DNA from 2 places in the Agromyces binzhouensis genome. Region 1 is predicted to be linked to the other one. Evidence: predicted binding sites of a transcription regulator. Region 1 holds the regulator's gene; the other holds the start of a gene.
What was found. The regulator HrcA, encoded in region 1, represses chaperone genes, less so after heat shock. The targets are predictions, from matches to a motif close to TTNGCACTCGNNNNNNNCGAGTGCNAA.
Positions count from the first base shown of each region.

Region 2: a site for HrcA is predicted at 9,522-9,548, ahead of groL (chaperonin GroEL). Genes of this name have one in related genera too.

Region 1 is NZ_JBHXVJ010000005.1:193,808-204,734, reverse strand. It holds gene ACFVHK_RS10520 (response regulator) at 1-560, opposite strand, end outside; gene ACFVHK_RS10515 (sensor histidine kinase) at 557-1,783, opposite strand; gene lepA (translation elongation factor 4) at 1,863-3,719, shown strand; gene ACFVHK_RS10505 (hypothetical protein) at 3,792-3,950, opposite strand; gene ACFVHK_RS10500 (DUF1990 family protein) at 4,200-4,850, shown strand; gene hemW (radical SAM family heme chaperone HemW) at 4,850-6,076, shown strand; gene ACFVHK_RS10490 (DUF4870 domain-containing protein) at 6,073-6,519, opposite strand; gene ACFVHK_RS10485 (DUF4870 domain-containing protein) at 6,634-7,047, opposite strand; gene hrcA (heat-inducible transcriptional repressor HrcA) at 7,250-8,269, shown strand; gene dnaJ (molecular chaperone DnaJ) at 8,328-9,431, shown strand; gene ACFVHK_RS10470 (16S rRNA (uracil(1498)-N(3))-methyltransferase) at 9,451-10,188, shown strand; gene ACFVHK_RS10465 (histidine triad nucleotide-binding protein) at 10,213-10,569, shown strand; gene ACFVHK_RS10460 (PhoH family protein) at 10,646-10,927, shown strand, end outside.
Region 2 is NZ_JBHXVJ010000010.1:54,422-65,348, reverse strand. It holds gene ACFVHK_RS16350 (alpha-ketoacid dehydrogenase subunit alpha/beta) at 1-2,006, shown strand, start outside; gene ACFVHK_RS16345 (dihydrolipoamide acetyltransferase family protein) at 2,006-3,364, shown strand; gene ACFVHK_RS16340 (ABC transporter ATP-binding protein) at 3,450-4,550, opposite strand; gene ACFVHK_RS16335 (DsbA family protein) at 4,825-5,745, shown strand; tRNA gene ACFVHK_RS16330 (tRNA-Thr) at 5,837-5,909, shown strand; gene ACFVHK_RS16325 (DMT family transporter) at 6,020-7,012, shown strand; gene ACFVHK_RS16320 (nitroreductase family protein) at 6,996-7,547, opposite strand; gene msrB (peptide-methionine (R)-S-oxide reductase MsrB) at 7,550-7,951, opposite strand; gene ACFVHK_RS16310 (DUF3263 domain-containing protein) at 8,157-8,426, shown strand; gene ACFVHK_RS16305 (LytR C-terminal domain-containing protein) at 8,451-8,993, shown strand; gene ACFVHK_RS16300 (cold-shock protein) at 9,203-9,406, shown strand; gene groL (chaperonin GroEL) at 9,590-10,927, shown strand, end outside.

The sequences.
Region 1 (10,927 bases):
AGCTTGGTGAAGATGTGGACGAGGTGCGACTTGACCGTCGCCTCGCTGAGGAAGAGCGCCTGGCCGATCTCCCGGTTGGTGCGACCCGCGGCGACGAGCGCGAGCACCTCGGCCTCGCGCACCGTGAGGCGCTGGTCTCCGGCGCGCTGCGACTCGTCGAGCCGGGACGCGACCGTCGGGGCGAGCGCGGACTCGCCGGCCGCCGCCGCGCGGATCGCCGCGACGAGTTCGCCGGGCGGGGCGTCCTTCAGGAGGTAGCCGCTCGCGCCGGCCTCGATGGCGCCGAGGATGTCGGCATCGGTGTCGTAGTTCGTGAGGACCAGCACGCGCGGGGCGTTCGGCATCGAGCGGATCCGACGCGTCGCGTCGACGCCCTGGAGGGCTCCGGGGAACTGGAGGTCCATGAGGACCAGGTCGATCCCCGGGGTCTCCGCGAGCCGGACCGCCTCCTCTGCGCTCGCGGCCTCGCCCACGACGTGGAGGTCGTCCTCGGCCTCGAGGAGCGCGCGCATGCCGGCCCGGACCACGGGATGGTCGTCGCTGAGCAGGAGTCCGATCATGCCCGGACCACCGGGATCCGCACCGAGAGCGCCGTGCCGCCCCCGGGCGTCGACTCGACGTCGACCGTGCCGCCGAGGCTCTCGGCGCGGCGGCGGATGGCGCGGAGCCCGAACGACGGCACGGATTCGTCGTCGCCCCCGAGCGCCGACGGGTCGAAGCCGACGCCGTCGTCGACGACGTCGAGCGCGACCTCGTCGCCGAGGTAGCTGAGGGTGAGTTCGGCGCGCGCCGCATCGGCGTGCTTGACGACGTTCGAGAGCGAGCCCTGCGCGAGCCGCAGGAGCGTGGCCTCGATCGACATGGGGAGCGGGACCGGGTCGCCGCTCAAGGAGAAGGCGATGCGCGTGCGCGAGCCCGCCTGGCGCGCCTGCTCGTTCGTGGCATCCGCGAGGCGGCGGAGCGCGCCCGGCAGGGTCTGCTCGTCGAGCGCCGGCGGCGTGAGCTCGCGGATGAAGCGGCGCGTCTCCTGGAGGTTCTCGGCCGCCGTCTCACGGGCAAGGCGGAGCTTGTCGCGCGTGCTCGTGTCGGCGACGTCGCGCTCGGCGGCGTGGAGCAGCATCTGGATGCTCGACAGCCCCTGGGCCACGGTGTCGTGGATCTCACGGGCGATGCGCTCGCGCTCCGCGAGCGTGCCGGCCTCGCGGCTGGCCGCCGCGAGCTCCTCGCGCGTGGCGAGCAGGTCGAGGATGAGTGACTGCCGTTCGCGCGTCTCGACCGCCATCGCGCGGTAGCCGAGCCCGATGATCACCGCGACGCCCGCCGAGATGAGCGGTCCGAGCACGCTGCCGACCTCGAACCCGAGCTGCGAGGTGGAGCTCCACACGCTGAGTACGAAGGTGACGGCGACGAGCGGCACCGCCCATCGCGCGGGGAGCACGTGCAGCTCGAGGAAGAACAGCGGGAACGCCAGGAAGGCCGCGTCCGGGGTCAGCGCGCTGAGCCCCAGCCAGAGTCCCAGCAGCATGATGAGCCAGGCCGCGCGCATCCACGGCGTCACGACCTGGTGCGCCGTGACCACGCCCACGAGGTACGCGCCGATGAAGGCGATCGAGAGGATCGAGATCGCGACGAGCTGCTCGCCGCCGGCGAGCACCGCGCGCGCGAGGACGAACAACGTCAGGCCGACCACGAGGACGTGGAGTCCGACCCGCAACGAGACGAACACGGGGCGCAGTGCGGACGGCTGGACCCGTCCGACGAGTGGGGCATCGAGCACGGTCATGGTGCGATTCAGCGTAGTCCGGGGGCCCTCGGGCGGCATCCGTCGAAAGTGGGATCGCCCGCATGGGAGAATCGACGGGATGTCTCCGAGAGCCGCTGCCCCACCGGTGCCCGCCGCCACCGATCCCGCGCTGATCCGCAACTTCTGCATCATCGCGCACATCGACCACGGCAAGTCGACGCTCGCCGACCGCATGCTCGGCATCACGGGCGTCGTCGCCGACCGCGACATGCGCGCCCAGTACCTCGACCGCATGGACATCGAGCGCGAGCGCGGCATCACGATCAAGAGCCAGGCCGTGCGCATGCCCTGGCAGGTCGGCGACACGTCGTACGCCCTCAACATGATCGACACGCCCGGCCACGTCGACTTCAGCTACGAGGTCTCGCGCTCGCTCGCCGCGTGCGAGGGTGCGATCCTGCTGGTCGACGCCGCGCAGGGCATCGAGGCGCAGACGCTCGCGAACCTCTACCTCGCGCTCGAGAACGACCTCGAGATCATCCCCGTGCTCAACAAGATCGACCTCCCGGCGGCCGAGCCCGAGAAGTACGCGCGCGAGCTCGCCGACCTGATCGGCGGTTCGCCCGACGACGTGCTGCGCGTCTCCGGCAAGACCGGCATGGGCGTGGAGGACCTGCTCGACCGGGTCGTCGAGCGCATCCCGGCGCCGACGGGCGATGCGGACGCCCCGGCGCGGGCGATGATCTTCGACTCCGTGTACGACAGCTACCGCGGCGTCGTCACCTACGTCCGGATGGTCGACGGCCAGCTGAACCCGCGCGAGCGCATCCAGATGATGTCGACGCGCGCCACGCACGAGATCCTCGAGATCGGGGTGAGCGCGCCCGAGCCGACCCCGACGAAGGGCCTCGGCGTCGGCGAGGTGGGCTACCTCATCACCGGGGTGAAGGACGTCCGCCAGTCGAAGGTGGGCGACACCGTGACGACCTCCGCCAAGTCGGCGGCCGAGCCGCTCGCCGGGTACACCGAACCTCTGCCGATGGTCTTCTCCGGCCTCTACCCGATCGACGGCAGCGACTACCCCGAGCTCCGCGAGGCGCTCGACAAGCTGAAGCTCTCGGATGCCGCGCTCGTCTACGAGCCCGAGACGTCGGTCGCGCTCGGGTTCGGCTTCCGCTGCGGGTTCCTGGGCCTGCTCCACCTCGAGATCGTCACCGAGCGGCTCCGCCGCGAGTTCGACCTCGACATCATCGCGACCGCGCCGTCCGTGGTCTACGAGGTGACCACCGAGGACAAGAAGACCGTCACGGTCACGAACCCGAGCGAGTTCCCGACCGGCGGCAAGATCGCCGAGGTTCGCGAGCCGATCGTGAAGGCCGCGATCCTGGCGCCCAAGGACTACGTCGGCACGATCATGGAGCTCTGCCAGTCGCGCCGCGGCACGCTCCTCGGCATGGAGTACCTCGGCGAGGACCGGGTCGAGATCCGGTACCACATGCCGCTCGGCGAGATCGTGTTCGACTTCTTCGACAACCTGAAGTCGAAGACCGCCGGCTACGCCTCGCTCGACTACGAGCCCGCGGGCGACCAGGCCGCCGACCTCGTGAAGGTCGACATCCTGCTCCAGGGCGAGCAGGTCGACGCCTTCAGCGCGATCGTGCACCGCGACAAGGCCTACGCGTACGGCGTGCTGATGACGGGGCGCCTTCGCGAGCTCATCCCGAGGCAGCAGTTCGAGGTGCCCATCCAGGCGGCGATCGGGGCGCGCATCATCGCGCGCGAGTCGATCCGGGCCATCCGCAAGGACGTCCTCGCGAAGTGCTACGGCGGTGACATCACGCGCAAGCGCAAGCTCCTCGAGAAGCAGAAGGAGGGCAAGAAGCGCATGAAGATGGTCGGCCGTGTCGAGGTGCCCCAGGAGGCGTTCATCGCCGCCCTGAGCGGGGAGACCGAGAAGAAGGACGCCAAGAAGTAGGACCCGGACGGACCCCGAGGCGCAGGACGTGATTGGGCCCGAGGCTGCCGCCGTTCGGCGAGGATCGGCGTTCTAGCCGAGCATCCCGCCGTCGCCCATTCCGATCATCGTCAGTTCGACGACCCGCACCTTCGCGCAACGAGCGCACTCGTAGTACGGCTCGGTGTCGGGCTCACGGTGGAGCACCCACTTGTGGATCCCGATCCGACAGCGGAACGATGTCGTTCTCATACGCGGACCTCCTCGACACGGGCGGTCTCGACTCAGGCCGAAGGCTACTCCGGGCGGTGGGGTGCGGCAACACGTCCCTCCGCGACTCCGTGATCGGGGATATCGGGAAGGAGGAGGCGAGGATGAGGGGCACGTGGGGCCTACGCCGGACTCGTGACCGTGCCGCCGACGCCGCGTCGGCGGCGTCCCGGGCAGGGCCTGATCCGCGCCGATTCCGGCCGTGGCGGGCCGTCGAAGTACGATGTTCGGATGACTCGACGCAGCACGTTCACCGATCAGTCGGTGACCTACGGCGCGATCGGCGCGACGCTCGACCCCGACCTTCTGCGCTACCCGCCCGCGGGGTTCACGCCGGCCGAGGACTCGGTGCGGCTGGGCTCCGGCCGGGAGCGCTTCGAGGCGGCGGCCGAGTCGCTCATGACCTGGGGCATCCAGCAGGGCGCCGGCTTCACCGTGGTGGATGCCTCGCCCGGCACGGGCGCGCAGTACACGGGCATCGCGTACGACGAGACCGGCGCGCCGCTCCCCGAGCAACCCGCAGCGCGCGTCGAGCAGCGGTTCGGCCCCGACGGCACGCCGTACGTCAGCGCCGGGATGACCGCCACGCTGAGGCGGCACGGCCGGCTCCGCTCGCACGCGACCCCGGTCCTCGTCGTCTACGTCGTCGACGAGCCGAATCGGATCGGCTTCGCCCACGGGACGACCGGCGACGCCTCGGAGAACGGCGAGGAGTCGTTCATCCTCGAGCACCGCGACGACGACTCGGTCTGGCTGACGATCCGGTCGGCGTTCGAGCCGAACGGCGGCCTGCGGCGCGTCTTCGGCCCGCTCGTGCGCCGGCGTCGGCGGGAGCTCACGAAGCGCGAGCTCCGTGCGCTGCATCCCGCGTTCCCCGTCTGATGGCGGGGCCGCTCCCGATCGCCGACCCGGCTCCGGCCGACGGCCTGCTCCCGGCGAGTGCGACGACGGATGCCGCGTCCCGCGCGTTCGGCGTGTACCTGCACGTGCCGTTCTGCCGCGTGCGGTGCGGGTACTGCGACTTCAACACGTACACGTCGGGTGAGCTGCGCGGTGCGCGCCAGGAGGATTTCGCCGACCAGGCCGCCGCCGAGCTCGGGTTCGCGCGCGACGTGCTCGCGGCGTCCGGCGCGCCGGACCGCCCGGCCGCGACGGTGTTCTTCGGCGGCGGGACCCCGACGCTGCTGCCCGCCGCCGACCTCGTCCGGATGCTGGGCGCGGTGCGCGGTGCGTTCGGCATCGCGGACGGCGCCGAAGTGACGACCGAGGCCAACCCGGACTCGGTCGACGCGGACGACCTTCGGCGGCTCGCGGACGGCGGGTTCACCCGGGTGTCGTTCGGCATGCAGTCGGTTCAGCCGCACGTGCTCGCCGCGCTCGACCGGACCCACGATCCGGCGCGGATCCCGCTCGTCGTGGGGTGGGCGCGCGAGGCGGGCCTGGACGTCAGCCTCGACCTGATCTACGGCACGCCGGGGGAATCGCTCGCGGACTGGCGCGCCAGCCTCGGGGCCGTGCTCGCCGAGCGCCCCGACCACGTGAGCGCGTACGCGCTCATCATCGAGGACGGCACCAAGCTCGCCCGGCGGATCCGCCGCGGCGAACTGCCGGCCGTCGACGACGACCTCGCGGCCGACATGTACGAGCTCGCCGACGAACTGCTCGGCGAGGCCGGCTACGAGTGGTACGAGGTCTCGAACTGGGCGGCGGATGCCGCGCACCGGTCGCGGCACAACCTCGGGTACTGGCGGGGCGACGACTGGTGGGGTGTCGGGCCCGGCGCGCACAGCCACGTGGGCGGCGTGCGTTGGTGGAACGCGAAGCACCCAGCGGCCTACGCCGAGCGCCTGGCTGCGGGCGTCTCGCCGGCGGTCGGCCGCGAGGCGCTCGACCACGCGACACGCGAGACCGAGCGCATCCTGCTCGCGACGCGCATCAGGGAGGGCGTCGAGGTGTCGAGCCTGCACGCGGGCGGCCGGCACGCGGTCGCCGGCCTCATCGCCGACGGGCTCGTGGACGCGCGAACCGCCCTCGCCGGGCGGCTCGCGCTGACCCGACGAGGGCGGTTGCTGGCTGACGCCGTCGTGCGGCGCCTGCTCGAGGACTAGCTCACGAACTTGATCGCGACGGGGTACACGTAGTACTCGCCGTTGTTGGCCTTGATCGCGGCGATGATGCCGAACACGATCGCGGCGATCCAGGCCGCGAGCAGCAGGAAGATGCCGATGATCACGAACGTGAGGATCGAGCCCACGACGTAGGCGATCAGCAGCGTGATCTGGAAGTTCAGCGCCGTCGCGGTGTGCTCGCGGATGAAGGGACCCTTGTCCTTCAGGACGAGGTAGCCGATCAGGGCGGGCAGGAACCCGAACAGGATGCCGCCGATGTGGATCAGCGTGGCCCAGAGCTTCTCGTCGGCCGGGCTGAGCGGCTGGTTCTGCTGGTAGGCGCCGCCGCCGGGAGGCGGGGGCGGCGTCGGGCCGCCGGGCGGGGGCGGCGGCGGGCCGCCTGCGGGCGGCGTCGGCGGGGTGGGAGGTGGTGCGTCGGACATGATGCGTGCTCCTCTGTGGTCGCGCCCGGACAGGGGACGTTCCCTCATGCTGGCATACGCCGACGCGCCGGTCGAGGGATGCCCGACCGGCGCGTCGAAGGCCCGCCCGGCGACCTACTTGATGAGGCGGATGGCGAACGGGTAGCGGTAGTGGTTGCCGTCCTTCGCGGTCATGAAGGCGATGATCGAGAAGATCACGCCGAGGATCCACGGGATGTAGGTGAGGAAGCCGAAGAGTGCGCCGAACCCGAACGTGACGACGGTGATGATCGTCGTCAGCACCCAGAGCGCCACGGTGGCGAGCACCAGCGTGATCTGGAAGTTCAGCGCCTCCTTGCCCTCGGTGTTCGTGAACGAGCCGCGGTCCTTGAAGACGAGCCAGATGATGAGGGACGGCAGGATGCCGAGGATGCCGCCGAGGTGGGCGAACGAGCCCCACTGGACGTCCTGCTCGTGCGAGAGCGGGGCCGCGGGAGTCGGCTGCGGTGCGGCGTTCGGATCCTGCGGCGGGAGGTTGGAGTCGGTCATGTCGGGAGCCTTTCGATGTGGGGAAGCGCACGTGCCGCGGCCGGGGGGCCACGCGGGGTACGGGACGATGCACACGCTATCGGCGCGGCGGACCGCCCGGCAACGGTGTGCACCCTGAATCTCGCGATATGATTAGCAGTCACGTGGGCGGAGTGCCAAGCACGCGTCGTCCGGGTCCGATCGGTCGAGGGAAGCGAGGGTCATGGTCTCCGAACGCAGTCTCGCGGTCCTCCGCGCGATCGTGCAGGACTACGTCGAGTCGCGCGAGCCCGTCGGCTCGAAGACGATCGTCGAGCGCCACCAGTTCGGCGTGTCCGCGGCGACCATCCGCAACGACATGGCCCTCCTCGAGGAGGAGGAGCTCATCGCGGCCCCGCACACGTCGTCCGGGCGCATCCCCACCGACAAGGGCTACCGGGTGTTCGTCGACCAGCTGACCGACATCCGCCCGCTGTCGGCCACGCAGCGGCATGCCATCGAGACCTTCCTCGGCGAGTCGAACGACCTCGACGAACTGCTCGGTCGAACGGTCCGCCTCGTCTCGCAACTGACCCGCCAGCTCGCCGTCGTGCAGTACCCGAGCTTCGCCCGCGCCCGCGTGCGGCACGTCGAGCTCGTCTCGCTCGCGCCGACGCGCGTGCTCTGCATCCTCATCTCCGACAGCGGCCAGGTGGAGCAGCGCCTCGCCGAGCTCGACCAGCCCGCCGACGAGTCCACGCTCGCCCGGCTGCGCGACCGGCTCAACGAGGTGGCCGCCGGCCTCACCATGGCGGATGCCGCGACGGCCCTGTCCGCGGAGACCGAGCACGCCGACCGCGCCCACGCCGAGGTGCTCCACACGCTTGCGGCGACGCTCGCCGACCAGGCGAAGATCGTCCGGTCCGACCGGCTCGTGGTCGCCGGCGCGGCGAACCTCGTGCGCACCGAGCAGGACTTCGCCGGGAACATCCTCGGTGTCATGGAGGCGATCGAGGAACAGGTCGTCATCCTCCGGCTCTTCGGCGAGATGGCCGCCGACGAGGGCATCGCCGTGCGCATCGGCCGCGAGAACGCCGCGTTCGGGCTCGGCGACACCTCCGTGGTGTCGACCTCGTTCGCCGTCCCCGGGCGCGACGTGTCGCGGCTCGGCATCGTCGGGCCCACCCGCATGGACTACTCCCAGAGCATGGCCGCCGTCCGCGCGGTCGCCCGCTACCTCTCCCGCACGCTCGGCGAGAGCTGAACCGCACGGGGCCGCCCAGCGGCGTCCGTCACCGGCAATCGAAAGGAACCCGCCTCACGTGGCCGACCACTACGAGGTCCTCGGCGTCGCACGCGACGCCTCCTCGGACGAGATCAAGAAGGCGTACCGCCGGCTCGCGCGCGAGCTCCACCCCGACGTGAACCCGGGCGCCGAGGCGTCCGAGCGGTTCAAGGAGGTCACGCACGCGTACGACGTGCTCTCCGACCCGAAGCAGCGCCAGCAGTACGACCTCGGCGGGCAGGGCGGGTTCGGCGCCGGCGGTGCCGGGTTCGGCGGCTTCGGCGACATCTTCGAGACGTTCTTCGGCGCGGGGCAGGCCAGCCGCGGGCCGCGGTCGCGCCGCGAGCGCGGCCAGGACGCGCTCATCCGCCTCGAGGTGGGACTCGACGACGTGATCTTCGGCACGCACCGCGACCTCGAGGTCGACACGGCCGTGGTCTGCGAGACCTGTCACGGCTCGTGCTGCAAGCCGGGCACCTCGCCCGTGACGTGCGACATCTGCGGCGGCAGCGGCCACATCCAGCGGGCGGTCCGGTCGCTGCTCGGCAACGTGATGACCTCGAGCCCGTGCGGCTCGTGCCGGGGCTACGGCACCATCATCGCCACGCCGTGCGTCACCTGCCAGGGCCAGGGCCGCGTGCGCGCCCGCCGCACGGTCCCCGTCGACGTGCCCGCCGGGGTCGACACGGGCGTGCGACTGCAGATGCCGGGCTCCGGCGAGGCCGGCCCGGCCGGCGGCCCGAACGGCGACCTCTACCTCGAGATCAAGGTCAGGAACCACGAGGTGTTCAGCCGGAACGGCGACGACCTGCTCTGCACCCTCGAGGTGCAGATGACCGATGCCGTGCTCGGAACCTCGACGAAGGTCGCCGCGCTCGACGGCGACGTCGACCTCGAGCTGAAGCCCGGCGTGCAGTCGGGCGAGATCCTCACCGTCAAGGACCGCGGGATCACGCACCTCCGCGGAAGCGGACGCGGCGACCTGAAGGTCGCGGTGCACGTCGTCACGCCGACCAAGCTCAGCCACAGGGAGCGCGAGCTCGTCGAGCAGCTGGCGAAGCAGCGCAAGGCGCAGCCGCCCCAGCTCGGGCACTTCCAGCAGGGGCTCTTCGCGCGCCTGCGCGACCGGTTCCTGGGCTGACGGCGGGGCGGATGCCGCGATGAGCCACCTCTACCTCGACGAGTCGCTCGACCTCGCCGCGGTGCGGCCCGGCGATGCGGTCGAACTCCACGGCGACGAGGCGCGCCACGCGGTGACGGTGTCCCGGCTGCGCGTCGGCGAGCAGGTCTCGATCGGCGACGGGCGGGGCCGCGTCGTGCGCGGCCCGGTGACCTCCGCGGAGCCGCGCCGGCTCGCGATCGAGGTGGAGACGGTGGCCGACGAGCCGGCGGCCTCGCCCCGGCTGATGCTCGTGCAGGCCCTCGCGAAGGGCGACCGCGACGAACTCGCCGTGCAGGCCGCGACGGAGCTCGGCGTCGACCGCATCGTGCCGTGGTCCGCGACCCGCTCGGTCTCCCGTTGGGAGGGCCCGAAGGCGGCCGAGAAGGGACGCGCCCGCTGGGCGAGCATCGTGCGCGAAGCCGTGAAGCAGTCGCTCCGCGCCCGCATCCCGGCGGTCGAGCCGGTCGCGTCGACGCGCGAACTGCCCGGGCGCCTCGAGGGCGCGCGGATGCTGCTGCTCGTCCCCGGCGCGGAGACGCCGCTCAGCGGCATCCGCCCGGACGGCCGGGACCTCGCGCTCGTCGTCGGCCCGGAGGGCGGCATGGACCCCGCCGAGATCGACCGCCTCGTCGAGGCCGGCGCCGAGCCGGTCCGCCTCGGGGACTCGGTGCTGCGCACCTCGACGGCGGGCCCAGCGGCCATCGCCGTCCTCTCGGTCGCGCTCGGGCGGTGGTGACCCATCCGTCGCTACGATGGAGGGATGAGCGGAACGGCTGAACCCACGGTCTTCGAGCGCATCGCCGCCGGCGAGATCCCGGCGAAGATGGTCGCCGAGACCGACCGCGTCATCGCGTTCCACGACATCGCACCGCAGGCGCCGGTCCACGTGATCGTGACCCCGCGCGTCGGACGGCACCGCGACGTCGTCGAGCTCGCCGCCGACGACCCCGAACTGCTCGCCGAGCTCGTCTCGGTGGCCAAGGGCATCGCCGACGACCTGGCGGGCGGCCAGTTCCGACTCGTCTTCAACACCGGCCCCGACGCGGGCCAGACCGTGTTCCACGTGCACGCCCACGTCCTCGGGGGCGGCCTCAGGGAGGGATCGCTTGGCGGCTGACGACGCGGGGGACCTCCCGCTCTCCGGATCCGAGGTCCGCTCCGACGAGGAGCGACTGAAGATCGACGGCATCGCCATGGTCCGGCTCCTCGGGCCGCAGGACCGCCTCCTCACGACGATCGAACGGGAGTACCCCGGCGTCGACGTGCACGTGCGCGGCAACGAGATCGCCATCCGCGGCGACGCCGAGGACCGGATGCGCGTGCGCCGCCTCGTCGAGGAGCTCCTCGAGCTCGTCCGCGGCGGCGGTGACCCGACACCCATCGAAGTGAGGAGCTCGGCCCGCATGCTCGACGCCGACCCGAATGCCCGACCGTCCGAGCAGCTCGGACAGGTCATCATCTCCAGCCGGGGCAAG
Region 2 (10,927 bases), on a different contig from region 1:
ACTCGAGCATCGGCCAGGAGGGCGGTGCGGTGGGATCGATCATCGGCCTGCGCACGACCGATGCCGTGAACGGCTCGCATCGCGGGCACCACCAGTTCCTCGCGAAGGTGATCGGCCACGTGTCGAGCGGTCGGCTCGATGTCGCGTCCCTCGTCCCACCCGAGCTGCAGGCCGTGCTCCAGCGCTCGCTCGCCGAGATCCTCGGGCTCGCCCAGGGCTTCTCGGGCGGTCGCGGCGGCTCGATGCACCTCCAGTGGCTGGAGGCGGGCGCGCTCGGCACGAACGCGATCGTCGGTGGCGGCGCTCCGCTCGCCACGGGCAACGCCTGGGCGCAGAAGCACGCCGGCACCGACGACCTGTCGGTGAACTACTTCGGCGACGGCTCGGCGCAGATCGGCTCGGTCCTCGAGTCGATGAACCTCGCGGCGGCGTGGAACCTCCCGGTCTGCTACTTCATCGAGAACAACCTCTACGCCGTCTCGACGCACGCCGAGGAGGTGACCGCGGATGCACGGTTCTCGGTGCGCGGCCAGGGATTCGGCATCCCGTCCTGGCGGGTCGACGGCATGGATCCGCTCGCCGTGCACCTCGCCATGAACGAGGCGGCCGAGCGCATGCGCAGCGGTGACGGGCCGACGATCATCGAGGCCCAGGTCTACCGCTTCCTCCACCAGAACGGCCCGTACCCGGGTAGCGCATTCGGTTACCGCACCAAGCAGGAGGAGGCCGGGTGGCGGGCCCGCGACCCGCTCGACCGCGTGGCCGCGGAACTGCTCCGACGCGGGCTCCTGGACGACGACGGCGTCGCCGACGTCCGCGCGCAGTCGCAGGCGGCGATGCGGTCCGCCATCGCCGCGCTCGTGGAGGACGATCCCGACCACGCGGGCACGCGGCGCATCCGCCCGGACCTCTGGCCGGACCCGGCGGTCGTCGACACGGGCATCCGCGGTGACGCGAGCGAGCTCGAGGGCCTCGCCGTCGCCGAGCCCCTCGACCACGACCGGGCGTGGCGCGACCTGAAGTTCGTCGAGGCGGTCGCCGGCGTGATGGATCGCCGCATGGAGGCCGATCCGCGCATCGTCCTGCTCGGCGAGGACGTGCACCACCTCAACGGTGGAACGAACGGCGCCACGAAGGGGCTCGTCGCGAAGCACGGCCCCGACCGCGTCATCGGCACGCCGATCAGCGAGAACGCCTTCAGCGGCCTCGGCGGCGGGATGGCGCTGGACGGCCGGTTCCGCCCAGTCGTGGAGTTCATGTACCCCGACTTCGTCTGGGTCGCTGCGGACCAGATCTTCAACCAGATCGGCAAGGCGCGCCACATGTTCGGCGCCAACAACACCGTGCCCCTCGTCCTCCGGACGAAGGTCGCGATGGGCTCGGGCTACGGGTCGCAGCACCTGATGGACCCGGCGGGGATCTTCGCCACGGCCGCGGGATGGCGAATCGTCGCGCCCTCGGACGCCGCCGACTACGTCGGCCTCATGAACGCCGCGCTCGCACTGGAGGACCCCGTCCTCGTGATCGAGCACGTCGACCTCTACGGACGCGCCGATCGCGTGCCCGAGGGACCGCTGGACTACGTCATCCCGCCCGGCACTGCGGCGATCCGGCGACAGGGGTCCGACGTGACGGTGATCAGCTACCTCTCGATGGTGCACCACAGCGTCGAGGCGATCGAGCAGACCGGCGTCGACGCGGAGCTCATCGACCTGCGCTGGCTCGACCGGGCGTCGCTGGACTGGGACACGATCGGCGCGAGCATCAGGAAGACCAATGCCGTGCTCATCGTCGAGGAGGGCGCTCGCGGCACCTCCTACGGGGGCTGGCTCGCGGACGAGATCCAGCGCCGCTACTTCGACTGGCTCGACCAGCCGATCGAGCGCGTCACCGGCGGCGAGGCGAGTCCGAGCATCTCGAAGGTGCTCGAGCGGGCCGCGATCGCACGGACCGAGGAGATCGTGGCCGGGCTCGAGCGCGTCCGCGCGGGAATGGGCGGTGCGTGATGGGCACGGTCGTCCGCATGCCCGCCGTGCTGGCGGGATCCACCGAGGCGGCGCTGCAGTCGTGGCTCGTCGAGGAGGGCGCGGAGGTGTCGCTCGGCATGCCCATCGCAGAGGTCGAGACCGAGAAGGCCGTCGTGGAGTACGAATCGGAGGCGGCGGGGACGGTCGCCGGGTTCCTCGTGCCCGTCGGCGAGAACGTCGAGGTCGGCACGCCGATCCTGGTGCTCGCCGAGCCCGGCGAGAGCGCCGAGGCGGCCATGCGCGCCGCCGGCGTCGAGGGGAGCGGGTCGACGGATGCGGCCGTGGAGACGACCACGGGACCGGAGTCGACCGCGGCGACCGAGCACGCGCCGACCGGCTCCGTGGCGGAGTCCGCGCGCGAACCCAGCCCCGATCCAGCGGCGAGCCGGGCGTCCGCTGAGACCGCCGGCACCGAGGCCGGCGACGCCCGACCCGAGCGACGGTTCGCGAGCCCGATCGTGCGCCGGATGGCGCGCGAGCGCGGCCTCGACCTCGAGGGAGTCCGCGGCACGGGGCCGGGAGGGCGCATCGTCCGACGCGACCTCGAAGCCGCCATCGCCGCCGAGCCCTCGACGGGATCGCGCTCGGAGCACTCGGCGTCGGAGGCCGCCGACAGGCCCGTTCCGGCCGAGCAGACGACGGACACCGCGCCTCCAGCCGGCGCCACCGACGTGCCGCTCACGGGGATGCGCCGCGCGATCGCCCGTCGACTCACCGAGTCGGTCACGACGATTCCGCAGTTCCAGGTCGTCGCCGACGTCCGGCTCGACGCCCTGCTCGGCATGCGAGCGCAGGTCGTCGAACAGGTGGGCGTGAAGGTGTCGGTCAACGACTTCGTCGTCAAGGCCGTCGCCGGCGCGCTCGTCGACGTGCCCGAGGCGAACGCGATCTGGACCGACCGCGCCGTCCGTCGCTTCGAGCATGCCGACATCGGCATCGCCGTCGCGATCGACGGCGGGCTGGTCACCCCGGTCATCCGTGCCGTCGACCGACTCTCGATGGGTGCGGTCGCCGCAGCGGGACGAGACCTCGCCGAGCGCGCGCGGGCCGGGCAGCTGCGCCAGGACGAGCTCGAGGGCGGGTCGTTCGCGGTCTCGAACCTCGGGATGTTCGGCACGAAGGAGTTCACCGCGATCATCAACCCGCCGCACTCGGGGATCCTCGCGGTCGGCGCGGCCGGGCCGCGCGCGATCGTGGTCGACGGCGAGGTGCAGGTCGCGACGGTGATGACCGTGACTCTGTCGGCTGATCACCGCGTGATCGACGGCGCGCTGGCGGCGCGCTGGATGGCTGCGCTCGTCGAGCGCCTCGAGCACCCGCTCGGCCTGATGCTCTAGCGGGGGCGGCGAGCGACGAGCCGGCCACGGACGCGGATCGGCCGGGCCCCCGAAGGGAGCCCGGCCGATCCGATCACGAATGCCGTCAGCTGGCGACCGCCTCCTTGAGCAGGCGCTCGCCCGACTCGGCGTCGAAGACGTGCACGTGCTTCGGGGTCGGGAGCAGGTAGACGGTGTCGCCCGCGAACGGGTGGCTGCGGCCGTCGACGCGCGCGACGATGTCGGTGCGCTTGCCCTCGATCTCGGAGTGGCCGTAGAGGTAGCCGTCGGCGCCGAGCTCCTCGACGAGGTCGACCTTCACCTCGAGGCCCTCGCCCGGCGTGTTCGAGACCTGGATGTCCTCGGGGCGGACGCCCACGGTCACGATGTTGCTCGAGGCGGTCGCGAGCGCTTCGCGCTGCACGTCCACCGTGGCGGTGCCGAACTTGATGCCGCCATCGACCAGCTCCGCGTGGAACAGGTTCATCGCGGGCGATCCGATGAAGCCGGCGACGAACACGTTGCTCGGCCGCTCGTACAGCTCGCGCGGGGTGCCGACCTGCTGGAGGACGCCGTCCTTGAGGACCGCGATGCGGTCGCCCATGGTGAGCGCCTCCGTCTGGTCGTGCGTGACGTACACGGTGGTGACGCCGAGGCGGCGCTGCAGCGAGGCGATCTGGGTGCGCGTCTGGACGCGGAGCTTGGCGTCGAGGTTCGACAGCGGCTCGTCCATGAGGAACACCTGGGGCTGGCGCACGATCGCGCGGCCCATGGCGACGCGCTGGCGCTGACCGCCGGAGAGCGCCTTGGGCTTGCGGTTGAGGTACGGCTCGAGGTCGAGCAGCTTGGCCGCCTCGAGGACCCGTGCGGCGCGCTCCTCCTTGCCGACGCCCGCGATCTTGAGTGCGAAGCCCATGTTCTCGGCGACGGTCATGTGCGGGTACAGCGCGTAGTTCTGGAAGACCATCGCGATGTCGCGGTCCTTCGGCGGCACGTCGGTGACGTTGCGGTCGCCGATGAAGATGTTGCCCTCGTTGACCTCTTCCAGGCCCGCGAGCATGCGGAGCGAGGTGGACTTGCCGCAGCCCGAGGGACCGACGAGGACGAGGAACTCGCCGTCTTCGATCTCGAGGTCGAGCGCATCGACGGCGGGACGGGTGCCACCCGGGTAGAGGCGGGTGGCCTTGTCGAACGTGACTGACGCCATGGTTCTGTTCTCCTTCACCGGCAGGTACGTGCCGGACGATCCGTAGTGAATGGAAACGCCGACTTCGATGTCGACGCCCCCTCAGTATGCCATGGGTTCGCTGGACGTCCCGTCCCGTGACGTCCGCACCGTCCCCGGGGGACGCCGGGCCGGCTGCCGCGTCCAGCCCGCGTCCGGGCGCCGTTTGGACGATTCCCAGTGATCGCTCCTACACTCTTCGGTGCGTGCGCCTTCATGCGCGCGCGCCCCCACAGCGACCCGGAGTTGACCCACGATGAGCACTGGCGGATCAGAGCCACGCCCCACCCGAAACCAGCGTCGCGAGGCGGCCCGCGAGAAGGCCCGCGTCCTTCGGGAGGAGCAGCGCAAGCGCGACCGCCGGAACAAGTTCCTCATCCAGGGCGGCGTCGTGCTGGCGATCGTCGCGGTCGCGGCGCTGATCGGCGGCCTGATCTTCAACAGCATCCGGCCTGAGGGCCCCGGCCCGCAGAACATGGCGAGCGACGGCATCCTCCTCGTCGGCGGCGAGGCCGGCATCGAGGCCGTCGAGACGCCCGCGATCCCCGCGGGCGGCCAGCCGACCCCGACGGTGCCCGACGAGAGCGGCACGGTCGCCAACATCGTGGTCTACCTCGACTACCTGTGCCCGTTCTGCGGCCAGTTCGAGACGACCAACTCCGACACGATGCGCACCATGATCGAGCAGGGTGCGGCGACCCTCGAGATCCACCCGATCGCGATCCTGACGAACAAGTCCGCCGGCACCCAGTACTCGCTCCGTGCTGCGAACGCCGCCGCGTGCGTGGCCGAGGAGTCGCCCGAGGCGTTCTTCGACTTCAATGTGCTCATGTTCGAGAACCAGCCCGAGGAGCTGACCGCGGGGCTCACGAACGACGAGATCAAGGACATCGCCGCTGAGGCAGGTGCCACCTCGTCGGTCGACTCGTGCATCGACGACACCCGGTTCAAGAGCTGGGTGCAGGATGCCACGGAGCGGGCGCTCACCGCGCCGATCCCGAACTCCGAGCTCGCGTCGGTGACGGGAACGCCCACCGTGCTCGTCAACGGCAAGCAGTACGTCGGCTCGCTCGAGGACCCGGCCGAGTTCCAGGCGTTCGTGCTCCAGGCCGCCGGCGAGAGCTACTCGGAGTCGGAGGCGACGCCGACGCCGACGCCGACGCCCGAGGCGGGCTGAGCCGACCGCGCACGACTCCGAGGGTCCGGCCGCCGGCCGGGCCCTCGCAGTGCGTGCCGGACCCGGGCATCGGTAGGATGTCAGGGTCCCTGCCGGCTTGGCGCAATTGGTAGCGCACCGCTCTTGTAAAGCGGTGGTTACGGGTTCGAGTCCCGTAGCCGGCTCGATGTCGAGATCCTCCGGCGGCCCGGCTCCGAGGCCGGCCGCGCCCCCTCCCGCCGCGCCTGCCGGCTCGGACCGCGCTCAGCATCACGCGCACGCCGAGTCCTCCCGGATGCCGATGTGGGCGGCCATCGCGCTCACGATCGTGTCCGGCGGGCTCGTCGCGCTGCAGTCGCGCGTCAACGGCGAGCTCGCGCGCGAGCTCGACGACTTCTCGGTCGCCGCGGCGATCTCGTTCGGCTCGGGCCTGGTGATCCTCGTGCTGCTCGCGGCCGCCTGGCCCGAGGGGAGACGGGGCCTGGTTCGCCTGCGGGGCGCGCTGCAGGCGGGCCGCCTCGCGTGGTGGATGCTCCTGGGCGGCACCGCGGGAGCATGGTTCGTGGCGACGCAGGGGCTCGCGGTGGGCGTCCTCGGCGTGGCCCTGTTCACGGTGGCCATCGTCGCGGGCCAGACCCTCGGCGGCGTCGTCTTCGACGCGATCGGGCTGGGACCTGGCGGTCGCCGGCCGCTCAGCCCGACCCGCATCGCGGGGGCCGCGCTGGCGCTCGTCGCCATCGGCTGGGCGGTGTCCGCCCAGGTCGCCGGGGACGTGCCGCTCTGGCTCATGCTGCTGCCGTTCTCGGCCGGGATCGGGGCGTCCTGGCAGCAGGCGATGAACGGCCGCGTCCGCACCGCATCCACGAGCGCGCTCGCGGCCACCTTCATGAACTTCCTGGTGGGCACCGCGGTGCTCGTCGTCGTGATGCTCGCGCACGCGGCATCCGTCGGCTGGCCGACCGCGTTCCCGACTGCGCCGTGGCTCTACGCGGGGGGCGCCGTCGGGTGCGTGTTCATCGCGGCGCAGGCCGTGCTGGTTCGGCGGGTGGGCGTGCTCGTGCTCGCGCTCGGCCTCGTGGCCGGCCAGCTCGCTGCCGCGCTCGCGCTCGACGTGCTGCTTCCGACCTCGGCGCGGCCGGTGGGCTTCGCGACGGTCGGCGGGACCGTGCTCGCGCTCGTGGCCGTCGCGCTCGCGAGCATCCGCTGGCGGCCTGCGCGGCACGTCGCCGCAGAGGCCGGACCGTCGGTGCAGGCCGGGGAACCCGGCGAGGTCACGTCAGGGCGGTGAACCGCTCCGCGACGCGGGACCCGGCGCGGCGTTGCGGCCGGTCGGCCGTGCTGCGGCCGCCGACGTAGAGCCAGCCGAGCAGGTGCTCGCCGTCGGCGAGGCCGTGCATCCGCGCCACCGCCGGGTGGCGGGTGAACGGCCCCGTGCGCCACATCACGCCCCAGCCGGCGTCGTCGAGCAGCAGGGCCAGCGCGTGACCGACGCCGGCCGCGGACACCTCCTGCTCCCACGCGGGCACCTTCGGGTGCGGTCGTGGCACCGCGACCAGTGCGAGCAGGAGGGGAGCGCGCATGGGCTTGGCCGCGAGCTTCGCGGCGGCGGCGCCATCGAATCCGGATGCCTCGACGAGCGCCTCGCCGAGACGGGCCCGCGCATCGCCGCGCAGCGCGATCACGCGCCACGGCGCGAGGGCGGCGTGATCGGCGACGGTCGACGCGGCCTCGAGCAGCGAGACCAGCTCTGCGTCGCCCGGCGCGTCATCCGTCACCTTCGGCCAGGAGCGACGTGCGAGGACGGCGTCGCGGGCGGCTCCCACGTTCAGGACTCGGGCGTGAACTCGAGCGCGATCGAGTTCATGCAGTAGCGGTCGCCGGTCGGGGTGCCGAAGCCGTCGGGGAAGACGTGGCCGAGGTGCGAGCCGCAGTTCGCGCAGCGCACCTCGGTGCGCAGCATGCCGAGCGACGTGTCCTCGATGAGCTCGACCGCCTCGGGCCGCACCGACTCGTAGAAGCTCGGCCAGCCGCAGCCGGAGTCGAACTTCGTGCCCGACTTGAAGAGCTCGCTGCTGCAGGCGGCGCACGCGTAGATCCCGGCGCGCTCCTCGTCCAGGAGCTCGCCCGTCCACGGGCGCTCGGTCGCGGCCTCGCGGAGCACGGCGTACTGCTCGTCGGCGAGCTGCGCGCGCCACTCGTCGTCGGACTTGTCCACCTGGTACGTCATGCAGTCTCCTCGGGGTCGGCGGGGCGTCTTCCATCGTCGCAGCTTTGCGAGACGTCGAGTGCAACGTGTCCCGGTACGACGGTGTTCCCGGTGCCGACGAGGACGAGCCCGGGTCCCGCATTCGGGCCGCGCCGACGCGCGGGGGAGGCTCCCGGCATCCGCTCCCTAGGATGTGGTCGACGGCGGATGCGGGGAGCGAGGTGCGATGGACGCGGACGGGCTCGACGAGGTGGATCGCGCCATCCTCGCCTTCGAATCACGGCCGTGGCGCGACCCCGCCCGGAAGGTCGACGCCATCCGCGACGAGCTCGGACTCTCCGCCGCCCGGTACTATCGCCTCCTCGGCGCGCTCGTCGACTCGCCGGCCGCCCTGCGGTTCGATCCGATGCTCATCGGTCGCCTGCAGCGGCAGCGAGACGCGCGTGCGCAGTCGCGTGCGCGCCGAACCATCCCGACCGCCCGGCCGCTCGCCTGAGCGCCCCGACCGACTGGACGACAGGTGCAGAAGTTCCCACGCGACCGGTTCGATTCGATCCCGCACGGCATGGACCGGGTCGGCGCCCACCGTGCTCCGGCGCGTCGCGGCCGCCGCTGGGTGACCTTCGCGTGGGCGGCGCTCGCGACCGTCGTGCTCGCGGGGGCCGGCATCGCCGCCGTCGCGGCCTACAACCAGCGGCTCGACTTCGACGACGCCGTGCTGCCGACGGCGCCGGCCTCGGACGTCCCGACCGCGGAGCCCACCCTCGCGCCCGACGTGACCGTCGCGGTCCTCAACGGCACGACGACCGGGGGCCTCGCCGCTCGGGCGGGCGAGGTGCTCACCTCCGCGGGCCTTCCCGTCGGCATCACCTCGAACGCCGACCGCTCCGACATCGAGCAGACCGTCGTGTACTACGCGTCCGCCGATCTCGAGGGCGCCGCCCGAGGCGTCGCGCAGCAGCTCCCCGAGGCCGAGGTGCGGCTGTCCGAGGAGTTCGGCGACCAGGGCATGCAGCTCGTGGTCGTCCTGGGGGCGGACTACGCGGATGCCGTCGCCGAGTGACGACGCGGCGAATCGTTGCCATTCTGCGACCATTCGCGGCGCCGGAACTCTTGTGCGGGGCCGCCGCGCCGTGAGTATCTAGAAACGGCCGCTCGAACACCCGTGTGAGCACCCGACGCCGGTCCCCGTCGTCGACGTCGGCACGACGACGGCCCGGTACAGCCGACGGCACGTGCTGACTTCGATACACGGCAACATGGGAGCAACGCATGGCGAACGGAACCGTGAAGTGGTTCAACGCTGAAAAGGGATACGGATTCATCACCGTCGACGGTGGGGGCCAGGACGTCTTCGTCCACTACTCCGCCATCGACATGGCCGGCTACAAGGTCCTCGAAGAGGGTCAGCAGGTGACCTTCGAGGTGGGCTCCGGCTCGAAGGGCCCGCAGGCCGAGGCGGTCCGCCCCGCCTGAGTTCGATTCTTCGGAAGCGCCGCCGGATGCCCCCGGCGGCGCTTCCGCATGTCCGCGGGTCGCGAACCGACGTCGTCCTCGCTTGCACTCGGCGCATGCGAGTGCCAGAATCGGTTTAGCACTCGCTCGTTTCGAGTGCTAACCCACGGTTCTTAGACGTCCGGGAAGGGACGAGAGACACACATGGCAAAGATCATTGCTTTCGATGAGGAGGCCCGCCGCGGCCTCGAGCGTGGCCTCAACACGCTCGCCGACGCGGTCAAGGTGACCCTCGGCCCGCGCGGCCGCAACGTCGTGCTCGAGAAGAAGTGGGGCGCCCCCACGATCACGAACGACGGCGTGTCGATCGCGAAGGAGATCGAGCTCGACGACCCGTACGAGAAGATCGGCGCGGAGCTCGTCAAGGAGGTCGCGAAGAAGACCGACGACGTCGCCGGTGACGGCACCACGACCTCGGTCGTGCTCGCCCAGGCGCTCGTGCGCGAGGGTCTCCGCAACGTCGCCGCCGGCGCCGACCCGATCAGCCTCAAGAAGGGCATCGAGAAGGCCGTCGCCGCCGTCTCCGAGGAGCTCCTCTCCGCCGCGAAGGAGGTCGAGACCAAGGAGGAGATCGCCGCGACCGCGTCCATCTCGGCCGCCGACCCGCAGATCGGCGAGATCATCGCCGAGGCGATCGACAAGGTCGGCAAGGAGGGCGTCGTCACGGTCGAGGAGTCGAACACCTTCGGCACCGAGCTCGAGCTGACCGAGGGCATGCGCTTCGACAAGGGCTACCTGTCGGCGTACTTCGTCACCGACCCGGAGCGCCAGGAGGCGGTCTTCGAGGACCCGTACATCCTCATCGCCAACCAGAAGATCTCGAACATCAAGGACCTGCTCCCGATCGTCGACAAGGTCATCCAGTCGGGCAAGCAGCTCCTGATCATCGCCGAGGACGTCGACGGCGAGGCCCTGGCCACGCTCGTCGTGAACAAGATCCGCGGCATCTTCAAGTCGGTCGCCGTCAAGGCGCCGGGCTTCGGCGACCGCCGCAAGGCCCAGCTCCAGGACATCGCGATCCTCACCGGCGGCCAGGTCATCTCCGAGGAGGTCGGTCTCAAGCTCGAGAACGCCACCCTCGACCTGCTCGGCCAGGCGCGCAAGGTCGTCATCACCAAGGACGAGACCACCATCGTCGAGGGCGCGGGCGACCCCGACCAGATCGCGGGCCGCGTCGCCCAGATCCGCTCGGAGATCGAGAACACCGACTCGGACTACGACCGCGAGAAGCTCCAGGAGCGCCTCGCCAAGCTCGCCGGCGGCGTCGCCGTCATCAAGGCGGGCGCGGCCACCGAGGTCGAGCTCAAGGAGCGCAAGCACCGCATCGAGGACGCCGTCCGCAACGCGAAGGCCGCCGTCGAGGAGGGCATCGTCGCGGGTGGCGGCGTCGCGCTCATCCAGGCCGGCAAGGTCGCCTTCGCCAAGCTCGAGCTCTCGGGCGACGAGGCGACCGGCGCGAACATCGTCAAGGTCGCGATCGAG